2 linked regions of the Salipiger abyssi genome follow. The protein of the gene in region 1 interacts with the protein of each later gene in a pairwise test. Links are inferred from orthologs where the notes say so. Each region holds a gene or a part of one and is shown on either strand. Other genes may lie near its edges.

Region 1 (3,594 bases):
GTATTGCAGATCGAAATCGAGCGGTTCGCCGCGGTCGGCGGCCTCGTACCAGCGGATCCAGAAATCAAAATCCGCATCGAGCGCCGAGAACGGTCTGGATTGTTTCAGGATGTCGGACAGAAAGTCGGGACGTTTGTCGCCCCAAAGCAGCCTCGTCCTCAACGCCTCCAAGGAATGATCCGCGTCACTATGGACGGCAGAGCGGACGGCGGCGGCGGCGGCGTCGCCCACGGCGTGGGCGTCGGCGGCGGCGGCGCCCACGGCGTGGGCGGCGTCGGCGGCGGCGTCGCCCACGGCGTCGGCGGCGGCGGCGTGGGCGGCGTGGGCGGCGAAGGCGGCGTCGGCGGCGCCCACGGCGTCGGCGGCGGCGGCGTGGGCGGCGAAGGCGGAGGAGCGGGCAGCGGAGCGGGCGGCGTCGGCGACGAAGGTGAAGGCGGAGGAGCGGGCGGCGGCGTGGGCGGCGACGGCGGCGACCTTTTTGATTTCGGGGGGTGGCGAAGCAGCCGCAACCCCCGAAATCAGCATCGCACGTCCTGTCAAGAGCGCAAGTCTTCGATGCGCATCGGTGAGGCTGTTGCCGTCCGGAAGCCAGGCGATCGCCCACCAGACCCGCATCGCCGCCCGCGTCGCGATCATGACGCAGATCTCTTGCGGCTGCGTCTTCAGCCACGCCTCGAATTCGTCGTCGCCCCTAAACTCCACGCCTACCCGCGCCCCATCTCACACAGCACCTTGACCGAACCCGCAAACCCCATCATATCCACGAAATCATGACCGACCTCGCGCATATCCGCAACTTCTCCATCGTTGCCCATATCGACCACGGGAAATCCACCCTGGCCGACCGGCTGATCCAATCCACCAACACCGTCACCGAGCGGGAGATGAAGGAGCAGTTGCTCGATGCCATGGACATCGAGCGCGAACGCGGCATCACCATCAAGGCCAACACCGTCCGCATCGAGTACATCGCCGAGGACGGCGAAAAATACGTGCTGAACCTCATCGACACGCCCGGCCATGTGGACTTTGCCTACGAGGTCTCGCGCTCGATGCGCGCGGTCGAGGGCTCGCTTCTGGTGGTGGACAGCACGCAGGGCGTCGAGGCGCAGACGCTGGCCAATGTCTATCAGGCCATCGACGCCGATCACGAGATCGTCCCGGTGCTGAACAAGATCGACCTGCCCGCCTCGGAACCCGAGCGCGTCAAGGAACAGATCGAGGACGTGATCGGCATCGACGCCTCCGAGGCGCTGCTGGTCTCGGCCAAGTCCGGCATCGGCATCAAGGAGACGCTGGAGGCGATCATCCACCGCCTGCCCGCCCCCAAGGGCGACCGCGACGCGCCGCTCAAGGCGATGCTGGTGGATTCGTGGTACGACCCCTATCTCGGCGTGGTCGTGCTGGTGCGGATCATGGACGGCGTGCTGAAAAAGGGCGACCAGATCAAGATGATGCAGACCGGGGCGAAATACCCGGTCGACCGCATCGGCGTCTTCCGCCCGGCGATGCAGACTGTCGACGAGCTCGGCCCCGGCGAGATCGGCTTTCTCACCGCGCAGATCAAGCAGGTGCGCGACACCAAGGTGGGTGACACGATCACCCATGAGAAGAAGGGCTGCGAGTCGCCCCTGCCCGGCTTCAAGCCTTCGGTGCCGGTGGTGTTCTGCGGGCTCTTCCCGGTGGATTCCGCCCAGTTCGAGGATCTGCGCGACGCCATTGAGAAGCTGGCGCTCAACGACGCCTCCTTCAGCTTCGAGATGGAGACCTCCGCCGCGCTCGGCTTCGGCTTCCGCTGCGGTTTCCTCGGGCTCCTGCATCTCGAGGTGATCCGCGACCGGCTGGAGCGCGAATACAATATCGACCTGATCACCACCGCGCCCTCGGTCATCTACAATGTCTTCATGAAGGACGGCGAGCTGATCGAGCTGCACAACCCCGCCGACATGCCCGACATGTCGAAGGTGGCGCATGTGGAGGAGCCGCGGATCAAGGCGACGATCCTGGTGCCCGACGACTATCTCGGCGATGTGCTGAAGCTCTGCCAGGACCGGCGCGGCATCCAGCTCGACCTGACCTATGCGGGCAACCGCGCCATGGTGGTTTATGACCTGCCGCTCAACGAGGTGGTGTTCGATTTCTACGACCGGCTGAAATCGGTGACCAAGGGCTATGCCAGCTTCGATTACCAGTGGATCGGCTATCGCGAGGACAATCTCGTGAAGATGCAGGTGCTGGTGAATGATGAGCCGGTGGATGCGCTGTCGATGATGGTGCATCGCGACCGCGCCGAGATGCGTGGCCGGGCGATGTGCGAGAAGCTCAAGGACCTGATCCCGCGCCACATGTTCAAGATCCCGATCCAGGCGGCCATCGGCGGCAAGGTGATCGCGCGCGAGACGCTCTCGGCGCTGCGCAAGGACGTGACGGCGAAGTGTTATGGCGGGGATGCGTCGCGGAAGAAGAAGCTGCTGGAGAAGCAGAAGGCCGGCAAGAAGAAGATGCGCCAGTTCGGCAAGGTCGACATCCCGCAGGAAGCGTTTATTTCCGCCCTCAAGATGGACAGCTAAGTCCATCTGGAGGGCGCGCGGGCGACAGCGGGTTTGGCTATGCCAAATCCCGCGTGCCCGCACGGCTGAGGGGCGCACACCCCCACCGCACTCCCCACCCGTCCCGGCCCCCGCGCCGGGACCTCTCCCTCTCCGTGGATGACAGGCCCGGCAAGGCGCGCTAAGCTTCCGCCATGCCGGCGGCCTTTCGCCATGACGGGTTCCGGTTCTTTTTCTATTCCAACGAGGGCATCTCTTGTGAGACGCACATCGCGCTAGAAAATATCCACCGCCACCAAATCAAGATTAGGCATACTTTAGAAAGTGAACATCTTAGGTTAAAAATGTTAACGACGCGAAGCAGGCAACCACTTGCCCATCTGCATATTAAAGGAATCCCTCACCTAATTGACAATTCGAACTTCTCCAAAAACAGCTCAGCCGCGTCGATACCTTGGCGTGCGGTCATTAGTGTCGTTGCCTCTGGCTCCCCATGAGCCAAATTATGACGGCATGTAAGTAAATTAGAATAATATGTTGCATATTGATCCGGCACAGACGAATTGAACAGCTCCTTACACTCCTCACCAAATCTCTTCGCCAAATCAGCAATATCTGACTTCTTTATTCTCCCTTGATTTTTCCCGTATGTTTGAGAAATAAAGTGAGACACTTTTCGGTCGCCTATTCCTCCGAATCGATCGGATAAAATCGCCTCAACCTTTTTTTCAACCTCAGAATACACCATCGCAGAAACATAGCCAGAAAGAGCCTGCTCAAGAAACGCACGATCACCAGGGTTCGCGCGGTCAGCTCGATCAACAATCTCATCTACAAGCTCTAACACAGCTCTCGACTTGATAAGCATCTTAAAAATACCTGATCAAGTCAGGAACTCATCGGCTTTTTCGATTCTAGTATGAACTTCGTGGCGGTCGCTCGTATTTGCAGATGTCGCCGCCACAAATCCTGTGTCAGAAAAGAGCATATCAAGAGAATCTTCAGACGGATTTCCTCCAGAATTTACTAACGAGCAAAGAACTGC
Region 2 (3,156 bases), 3.2 Mb from region 1 along the record:
GGGCTTCAGGCCGTTACGCCTAGCCGAACATCGACAGCAGCCCCTGAAGGCCGCCGCGGATCAGGATATCGACCAGCGCAAAGAAGGCCGCGGTGAGCGCCGCCATGATAAAGACGGTGACCGTGGTGAGCATCACTTCGCGGCGCGTGGGCCAGACGATCTTGCCGATCTCGGCCCGGGTCTGCTGGATGAACTGGATGGGATTGGCCATTGCCGCCTGCTTTCCGTTTCCGTGCGGGTTTCGGGCGATATACGCAGAGAGCCCTCCGCTGGCAAGTCTTGCACCCGGCTTGCGTCCCTCCCGCGCGCGCGATCACCGCAACGTCACGCGCGCCTCACCCTGCTGCGAGCGGATTTCACGAAACTCTGACGCCAGGGCGCAATTTTCCCGGCAACCTTTCGCGGCCTTCGGCGTTTGCGGGCGCGTTGGAGGAAAACTCATCCATGGCAATGGGTTAAAACATCGAAATTGGCCGTTTTCGGGTCGGAACCAAGCCGCCGCGATCGCTGTTGTGTCGCCAGGAAGCACGAGGCACCCGACGCCTCGGCGAGAGGAACCGAAGAAAGAAAGGAACGTCATTATGAAACGCCTTCTGACCGCAACCGCCCTGAGCACCATCGTCGCAACCAGCGCCTTCGCCGCAAGCGAAGCCGAAATGAATGCGATCACCACCTATTATCCGGATGCCAATTTCGAAGCGCTGACCGACGATCAGGTCACCGAGATGTTCGCCGTCGCCAACAGCGGCGTGAGCGACACCGAGAAGCGTTCGCAGATCGAGGACATCGCACAGGCGGACAACCCGTCGGCATCCGTTGCCGTCGAGGAAGAGCTTCAGGTCTACATCCCGGAGTGGCGCCTGGACGAGATGTCGAGCGCAGAGCGTGAGCGCGTCGTGGCCCTGGTAAGCGAAAGCGAAGATCCGGCCGAGACCCGCGTGCAGATCGTCGACTCGATGAAGGACGCAGCTCCGAACCTGACCACCGGCGAGGTGAGCGCACTTGAAGAGCTCGTCCCGGAAGCCGACTACAGCGTGCTGACGACCGGTCAGGTCGATGACCTCCGCGCCGCGCTCTACGGCGACTCGAGCGACAGCGAGAAGAAGAGCGACATCGAGCGGATCATGTCGTAAATCTTGACCATTCAAGGCAAGGGCCGCGGTTCGCCGCGGCCCTTTTGCGTGCCTTATCGCCGCATTTTTGCTTATGGCAGGATGATGGCAGGGGCAGCAGGGTTCGAACCCGCGACCTACGGTTTTGGAGACCGTCGCTCTACCAGCTGAGCTATACCCCTAAGGCCGGGCTCCCGTGTACGAAAGGGCGCGCGCCATTGCAAGCGGGAAAACGGCCTCAAATCCAGCGCAATCGCCGCAGGATCGCGAGTTGCAGTGTGACCACCACCGCAAGACCGCCAACAAAGATCCAGAACGCCCCGGGATGCGCCGCGCCGGGCATGCCGGCCAGGTTGATTCCGAACAAACCAGTGAGGAAGCCCAGCGGCAGAAACAGCGCCGAGAGAATCGAGATCATGTACATATTGCGGTTCAGCCGCTCCGATTGCTGGCCCGTCAGCTCGTCGCGTACCAGCGCCATGCGCTCGCGCATCGCGTCGGCATCCTCCACCACCCGTTCCAGCGCATCCAGCTCCTCGGCGAGATGGCGCAGGTCGTCCGGCTCCAGCCAGCCCGGGTGCGCCGCCTGAAGACCGCGCAGCGCATCGCGCTGGGGTTGCAGATAGCGCCGCAGGATGATCGCCCGGCGGCGGAGTTCGACAAGCTGGCCGCGCAGCTCTTTCTCCGCACCGTCAAGAACCGCCTCCTCCAGGTCGTCGGCCTCGTCGTCGATGCCCGTCCAGAAAGACTCGATCCGATAGGTCAGCCGCTCCACCAGCGCGACCAGGAAGCCCGCGCAATCGTCCGGCCCATGGCCCGCCGCCAGTTCCGCCGCGATATCCTCGATCGCGCGCACCGGGCGGCGCGACAGGCTGACGATGCGGCGCGGGTCGATCCAGAGCCGCACCGAGACCATGTCCTCGGGATCCTCGCCCGCCACCGTGTTGATGCCGCGCAGGATCACGATCAGCCCTTCGCCCACCCGGGTGACGCGCGGGCGGGTTTCCTCGGCAACCAGAGCGTCGATGATCGTGGGATCGAGATAGGACAGGTTTTCCACGATCCAGGCCGGCGTGTCCGGATGGTGGGCGCGCAGATGCACCCAACCCAGCTCTTCGCCGCGCAGCAGCGCCGGCGCCTCACCCGGGCTCAGCGCCTTGCCGCGCCCGTCGCCGTTCAGCGCGAAACCGGTCTGAATCACATCGTCGAAACGGGGGGCCAGCTCCTGCATAGCCGGAGAATATCCGCACCCCGCCGGCGCGCAAGCGGCTTTCGCACGGTCCATACCCAGCCTTTATTGGCTTGTGCATCACTGCACACTCAATCTGCACTAAACAGTTTAGGGTGATTAGATACCTCTCGCTCACGCGGAATACGCTCATCCCTGCGACACGCGGCCCCGGCAGTCTGTCATTTTTCTGTTATTTTCGACGTTTCCGACGGCCCATAGGAAGTCTTCCGATCACAGTCAAATACACGTTTTCGCGATCCGCTGTGAGCGCCCGCGTGATTTGCTAATCCCCTGATCCGAAACGATATCACGGGTGTCCCGCCACGAAACGGACGGGATGGACACGCACCGCAAAGGTGCTTTGATCAGTTTAAGGAAGGAAAGAAACATGAAACGCTTTATCGCACTCACCGCCGCTGCCGTGACCGCAGCCTCCGCCGTTGCAGGCGCTGCCTCCGCTCAGACCTACAGCACCGGCGACGCAGCCCGTGCCGCTCTGTCGCGCATCGTTCCCGAGGCCAATGTCTCGGCCCTCAGCAATGCCGAAGCCGTTGCCGTGTACCAGGTGGTGCAGGAAGAAACCGGCGCAGGTAATGCCAAAGCCACTGCCGAAGCCATGATCCGCAACTACCAATGAGTGCGGAACCCCGCAGGGAGCCCGGCCAGCGCCAGCTCCCTGCGGATAGGCCCGACAGCCTGACACGATAAGGGGCGCCGACGAGGCGCCCCTTGAATTTTGTCCGCAGCCGTTTTCGTTCAGCGGTGCTGCCGCCCTTGCGCCGCCCAATCTTGGCCGAAGCTGCACAATGCCCC

What was found. The genes of interacting proteins can lie anywhere in the genome.
Region 2: the proteins of lepA (region 1) and Ga0080574_RS07930 interact in binary tests that used the Escherichia coli proteins (3 or more experiments, as listed by UniProt). The link is inferred for Salipiger abyssi from one-to-one orthologs.

The regions. Positions count from the first base shown.
Region 1 is NZ_CP015093.1:4,063,857-4,067,450, forward strand. What follows is about bases 272-3,170. They hold lepA (translation elongation factor 4), read left to right. Parts: upstream 272-770; coding sequence 771-2,570; downstream 2,571-3,170. Other genes in these bases: Ga0080574_RS26080 (hypothetical protein), read right to left, coding at 272-636; Ga0080574_RS26085 (HEPN domain-containing protein), read right to left, coding at 2,950-3,170. Also shown: more of Ga0080574_RS26080, read right to left, coding at 1-271; more of Ga0080574_RS26085, read right to left, coding at 3,171-3,417; Ga0080574_RS23330 (DUF262 domain-containing protein), read right to left, coding at 3,433-3,594. UniProt on the Escherichia coli protein: Required for accurate and efficient protein synthesis under certain stress conditions. May act as a fidelity factor of the translation reaction, by catalyzing a one-codon backward translocation of tRNAs on improperly translocated ribosomes.
Region 2 is NZ_CP015093.1:887,240-890,395, forward strand. What follows is about bases 348-3,156. They hold Ga0080574_RS07930 (zinc transporter ZntB), read right to left. Parts: upstream 2,344-3,156; coding sequence 1,351-2,343; downstream 348-1,350. Other genes in these bases: Ga0080574_RS07920 (hypothetical protein), read left to right, coding at 582-1,133; Ga0080574_RS07935 (hypothetical protein), read left to right, coding at 2,732-2,980. Also shown: preprotein translocase subunit SecE, read right to left, coding at 20-211. UniProt on the Escherichia coli protein: Zinc transporter. Acts as a Zn(2+):proton symporter, which likely mediates zinc ion uptake. Purified ZntB reconstituted in liposomes also binds and transports Cd(2+), Ni(2+) and Co(2+).